Linked DNA regions of Hydrogenispora ethanolica. The protein of the gene in region 2 interacts with the protein of the main gene of each other region in a pairwise test. Links are inferred from orthologs where the notes say so. Each region holds a gene or a part of one and is shown on either strand. Other genes may lie near its edges.

Region 1 (2,962 bases), on a different replicon or contig from region 2:
AGCGCCGGAAGAGGGGCCGGGTGATGATCACGTAGATGACCCAGGCTAAGGCGGCCCCGGACATCATCAAGTATCCCAGGCCGGCTCCCGGTCGGCCCAACCCCTGGCTGTCCCCGGTCACCAGCAAGTACACGCCGACCACTGACAACAGGACGCTGCCGACCTTGACCCCATTGAAAGGCCCCTTGAAGAAAAGCGCCTCCGAGAGCAGGGTCAACACCGGAATCCCGGCGATGATGATCGAGGCTGCCGAGGCAGTGATCAATTTGACGCCGTTATTCTCGAAATAAAAATAAAGCGTGATCCCGATCAGGCCCGCTCCGGCCAACAAAGGGAGATCCGCCGGGGCTACCTTTCCCCGCGGCTCCAGCCAACGGTGGACCCAAAACAGCAGGAACGAAGCCATGGCAAAACGGATGAAAGCCATCGTCAGCGGGGGGATCACCGCTACCGTGACCTTAATGCTCAAAAAGGAGAAACCCCAGATCAGCACCGCCCCTAGGATCGCCAGCAGCGGATAGAGTTTAAGCTGTTTCATGATTACACGTCCAAATTCCGGACTTCCAACGCGTGCGAGGTGATGAAGTCGCGACGGGGTTCCACTTTGTCGCCCATCAGCATCGAGAAGGTCTCGTCGGCCTCGATGGCGTCGGTCATGGTGACTTTCAGAATTGTCCGTCCTTCCGGATTCATGGTAGTCTCCCAGAGTTGCTCGGCGTTCATCTCGCCCAAGCCTTTATACCGCTGCACCACGATGTTCTGCTTGCCGATCTGGGCCAAAAGCTCCTCCAACTCCTTGTCGGAATAGGCGTAATGCTCGTTCTTATTCTGCTTGATGTAGTACAGGGGCGGCTGGGCGATATAGACATAGCCGTTGGCCACCAGCGGCGTCATAAACCGGTAGAAGAACGTCAGCAGCAACGTCCGGATATGCGAGCCGTCGACATCGGCATCGGTCATGGTGATGATCTTGTGATAGCGCAGTTTCGAGAGGTCAAAATCCTCGCCGATCCCGGTTCCCAAAGCGGTGATCATCGCCTTGATCTCTTCGTTGTTCAGGATCTTGTCCAGGCTGGCTTTTTCGACATTGAGAATCTTGCCGCGCAACGGCAGAATGGCCTGGAAGCGGCGGTCCCGGCCTTGCTTGGCGGATCCGCCGGCTGAGTCGCCCTCCACCAGATAAAGCTCGGTCAATTCGGGCTCGCGGTAGGAACAGTCGGCCAGTTTGCCGGGGAGCGACCCGACCTCCAGAGCGCTCTTGCGCCGGGTCAGTTCCTTGGCTTTGCGCGCCGCCTCCCGGGCCCTAGCCGCCAGGAAACATTTTTCAATAATCTTCTTGGCGGACGTCGGGTTCTCCTCGAAAAATTCCGCCAGACCCTCATTGACCGTGGACTCGACCAATCCCTTGACCTCGCTGTTGCCGAGTTTGGTTTTGGTCTGCCCTTCAAACTGCGGAAAACGCAGTTTGACGCTGATGATCGCCGTCAGTCCCTCCCGGACGTCGTCTCCGGAGAGGCTGGCCTCGCTCTCCTTGATCAGATTGGCCTTCCGGGCATAATCATTCAGGGAGCGGGTCAGGGCCGACCGGAACCCCGAGAGGTGGCTGCCTCCTTCGTGGGTATTGATATTATTGGCGAAGGTGAAGACGCTTTCCACGAAACCGTCGTTGTACTGGATCGCCACTTCGATCTCATAGTCGTCCACTTTCTTGCGGATGTAAATGACTTCGCGATGAAGCGGATTTTTGGTCTTATTCAGGCTTTCAACGAACGAAATAATCCCGCCGTTGTACTGATAGGTCGCTTCGCGGCCGCCTTTTTCGTCTTTGAGAATGATTTTGATGCCCCGGTTCAAGAAAGCCAATTCGCGCAAACGGTGCGTCAAATATTCAAAACTGAATTCGCAGGATTCAAAGATCTCCGGGTCCGGATAGAAGCGGATGGTGGTTCCCGTGTCTTCCGCTTGACCGATGGGGCGCACCGGTTCCTGCGGTTTGCCCTGATGGTAGCATTGGTAATATAGCTGGCCGTCCAGCCGGACCCAGGCCTCCAATTTGGTGGATAAGGCATTGACGACCGAGACGCCCACGCCGTGCAGACCGCCGGAGACCTTATAGCCGTCGCCGCCGAATTTCCCGCCGGCATGCAAAATCGTCATGACGACTTCCAAGGCTGATTTCTGCGCCTTGGACTGAATACCCACCGGTATGCCCCGGCCATTATCCTCCACGCTGACCGAACCGTCGCTATGGAGCGTCACCAGGATCCGATCGCAGAATCCGGCCAAGGCCTCGTCAATGCTGTTATCAACCACTTCATAGACCAAGTGGTGCAAGCCGCGGCTATCGGTACTGCCAATATACATGCTGGGACGTTTACGGACCGCTTCCAAACCCTCCAGAATTTGAATTTGATCCGCATTATAGCCATGATTGACTTTGCTTTGGAGCGACTGATTCTCGTCTTCCATGGATGAAAACCCCTTTTGTTTGATATTTCCGGATTCTAAAAGCCATGTGATAAAGTCTTTTTCACTTCGATTCGACCTGCGAAAGGATGTTAAAACCGACTTTATCACTTGCTTCCCTGAGCTTTTGTGACGCCCTCACCTGCGGCCAGGGTTTATCACAACGCTTCTAAACTTCACAGAATTTTCTCCGATACACCATACCCGATGACTGGCGCGTCATTTGGTTAGCGATGGCCTCATAGGTTGGCGATGAAATCGGCTCTTTTCTTCAAGGTCAAGGTGGAAATGGGTGAGAGAAGCAGTTCCTGATCGGTGAGGATCGCCGACTTATACTCGTCCAAGTTGATTTTTTCCAGGAATTCCGGGTTTTTATTTTTTTTCAGAAACGTTTTAAGTTGTTCTAAACCCTTGGCGTTCTCCAAATTGATCATTGCGATGATCGAGTCTGATCGCACCAAAGTATCGCCGCCGAGATGTACAAACATGATCATCC
Region 2 (3,072 bases):
TATGTTTGAAAGCAACTTGGCTTCAAAAGGGGTCCGCAGGGACCGTCCCATCTCATTCCAAGTTGCTTTCCACGAGAGAATTTCCTCCGCTTTGGCCGGCCATGCACGGCCGGACCATGCGAGGTCCGCGTCCGATGGCGCCAAAGGTCCAAGCGGCGAATCCGGCAATTCTCTTTCCAGCAATTAATCTTTGTAATAAAATATCATTTCCCGGCCGAAATTACAATCTTTTTTTCAGCCGGACCGTCCGGATGCTCAATTTCCCCGCGCTTACGCCTCGGTCTCCGGTTCGGCATCGGTTTCGGAGTCCGTCTCCTCCTTATCGTCGTCGCTGACGACCCGGGCCAACGCGACCACCCGATCGTCCGGGTCGAGCTTCATGATCCGCACGCCCTGGGTATCCCGGCCGGTGAGCGAGATATTATCCACCCGGGTCCGGATGATAATGCCCTCGGCGGTGATCACCATCAGCTCGTCCGTAGCTTGCACGATCTTGATTCCGACCACCGTGCCGTGCTTGGCGGTGAGCAGCTTCATGACCTTGATGCCCTTGCCGCCCCGCGACTGGACCCGGTACTCGTCCAGATCGGTCCGCTTGCCGATTCCGGCGGCGGTAATCACCAGCAATTCGGCGTGGTCCTTGATGGTCTCCATCCCGACCACCCGGTCGTCGTCTCCCAGGGTGATCCCTTTCACGCCCCGGGCGGTCCGGCCCAGGGAGCGCGCCTCGGTCTCCGGAAAACGGATGGCCTGGCCCCGCTCGGTGACCATGATGATCTCCTGGTTGCCGTCGGTCAGCTTGACGTCGATCAGCTCGTCGTCATCGTCGAGGTGAATGGCGATGAGTCCGCCTTTCCGGATGGAATCGAACTCCTCCAGCGAGGTCTTTTTGACCACTCCGTTCCGGGTGCCCATGAAGAGGAAACAGTTGGGCACAAATTCGCGGATCGGGATGATCGCGTTGACCCGTTCCCCGGGTTCCAGCTGGAGCAGGTTGACGATGGCGGTGCCCCGGGCCTGCCGGCCCGACTCCGGAATCTCGTAGGCTTTCAAGTGGTAAACCCGGCCCCGGTTGGTAAAGAACAGAATATGCTCGTGGGTCGTGGAGATGAACAGCTGCTCCACGAAATCCTCTTCCTTGGTGGAGATCCCGGCACTGCCCCGGCCGCCCCGGCGCTGGCTGCGATAGGTATTGACCGGCAGCCGCTTGATGTAGCCGAGCCGGGTCATGGTCACCACGATATCCTCCTCGGCGATGAGATCCTCGATGACGAAGTCTTCCTCCTCGTCGATGGCAATCTCAGTCCGCCGCGGGTTGCTGAATTTGTCCTTGATGGCCAGCAGTTCCTCCTTGACCACCTGCATTAACTTATGAACGTCCGCCAAAAGTTCCTTATAATAAGCGATCATCTTCAAAAGATCGGCGTACTCGGCCTCGATCTTATCCCGTTCCAGGCCGGTCAGGCGTTGCAGGCGCATTTCCAGAATGGCCTGGGCCTGTTTTTCAGAGAGCCCGAAAGTGGTCATCAAGCCTTCCCGGGCGATATCCACCGTCCGGGAGGAGCGGATCAGGTTGATCACCGCGTCGATATGATCCAGCGCAATGCGCAATCCTTCCAAAATATGCGCCCGGTCCTCGGCCTTGGCCAGATCGTACTGGGTGCGGCGGGTGACCACTTCGCGCTGGTGCTCCAGGTAGTATTCGAGGATCTGCCGGAGCGACAGTATCTTCGGTTCGTTATTCACCAGCACCAGCATGATCACGCCGAAGCTCTGCTGGAGCGGGGTGTGTTTGTACAGCTGATTTAGGACGATGTTGGGATTGACATCGCGCCGCAGCTCGATCACGACCCGCATGCCGGTCCGGTCGGACTCGTCGCGCAGATCGGTGATCCCGTCGATGGTCTTCTCCCGGACCAGACTCGCTATCTGCTCGACCAGGCGCGCCTTGTTCACCTGATAGGGCAGCTCGGAGACGAGGATCCGGTGCTTGCCGTTGTTCATCTCCTCGATGGTGGTGCGCGCCCGGACCTTGATCGATCCCCGGCCGGTGGCATAGGAATTGCGAATCCCGGACCGGCCGAGGATGATGCCGCCGGTCGGAAAGTCCGGCCCCTTGATCAGCCGCAGTAAATCTTTGTCGTCGGCGTCGGGCTCGTCGATGAGCAGCACGGCGCCGTCAATGACCTCTCCCAAATTGTGGGGCAGGATGTTGGTGGCCATGCCGACGGCGATGCCCGCCGAACCGTTCACCAGCAGGTTGGGAAAACGGGACGGCAGAACTACCGGCTCCTGCAGGCTCTCGTCGAAGTTCGGCTTGAAGTCGACCGTCTTTTTATCGATATCCGACAGCATCTCCATGGCCAGCTTGGCCAGGCGGACCTCGGTATAACGCATGGCCGCCGGCGGGTCGCCGTCGACCGAGCCGAAGTTGCCATGCCCGTCCACCAGCATATGCCGGAAGGAGAAGTCCTGGGCCATGCGGACCATGGTATCGTAAATCGCGGCGTCGCCGTGGGGATGATAACGCCCCATGACATCACCGACGATACGGGCTGATTTCTTATACGGTTTATCCGGGGTTGTCCCCGATTCGTACATGCCATAAAGAATCCGCCGGTGCACCGGCTTCAGACCGTCCCGCACATCCGGCAAGGCCCGGTCGACGATGACACTCATCGCATAGGCCAGGAAGGACTGTCTCATCTCCTCTTCCAGCACGACCGGGACTATCTTACCATCCGTCAATTCCGCCATCTTGACACCTCTTTACCTATACAGTACGTCACGCGCATTCTAAAACGATGCATCCGCAGCTCCGTCCAATTTGCCGCCCGGAGCCCTTTGGGACGGGCGCTGGACTATGCCCGCTTTTCTAAAGTTTCCACCGTCATTCCGTCCGCCCGGCCCACCAAGGCGCGCTTGGCCAGGTCGTAAAAGAGCCCCGTCTCCACCACGCCCGGCAGGACGTGCAATTCCTGATCGATCCGGCGCAGGTCGGTTCGGGGATCGAACCGCACATCCAGCACCATCCCGCCGTTATCGGTGATGACCGGGCCGTCCTTGCGGACC

What was found. Proteins that work in one complex are often made in the same cells at the same time.
Region 1: the proteins of gyrA (region 2) and gyrB interact in binary tests that used the Escherichia coli proteins (3 or more experiments, as listed by UniProt). The link is inferred for Hydrogenispora ethanolica from one-to-one orthologs.

The regions. Positions count from the first base shown.
Region 1 is NZ_SLUN01000002.1:101,040-104,001, reverse strand. Bases 6-2,943 are described here. They hold gyrB (DNA topoisomerase (ATP-hydrolyzing) subunit B), read right to left. Parts: upstream 2,470-2,943; coding sequence 541-2,469; downstream 6-540. Other genes in these bases: remB (extracellular matrix regulator RemB), read right to left, coding at 2,706-2,943; EDC14_RS02070 (DMT family transporter), read right to left, coding at 6-538. In the rest of the region: more of EDC14_RS02070, read right to left, coding at 1-5; more of remB, read right to left, coding at 2,944-2,954. UniProt on the Escherichia coli protein: DNA gyrase negatively supercoils closed circular double-stranded DNA in an ATP-dependent manner to maintain chromosomes in an underwound state.
Region 2 is NZ_SLUN01000010.1:65,131-68,202, forward strand. Bases 15-3,062 are described here. They hold gyrA (DNA gyrase subunit A), read right to left. Parts: upstream 2,758-3,062; coding sequence 271-2,757; downstream 15-270. Other genes in these bases: rpiA (ribose-5-phosphate isomerase RpiA), read right to left, coding at 2,862-3,062. In the rest of the region: more of rpiA, read right to left, coding at 3,063-3,072. UniProt on the Escherichia coli protein: A type II topoisomerase that negatively supercoils closed circular double-stranded (ds) DNA in an ATP-dependent manner to maintain chromosomes in an underwound state.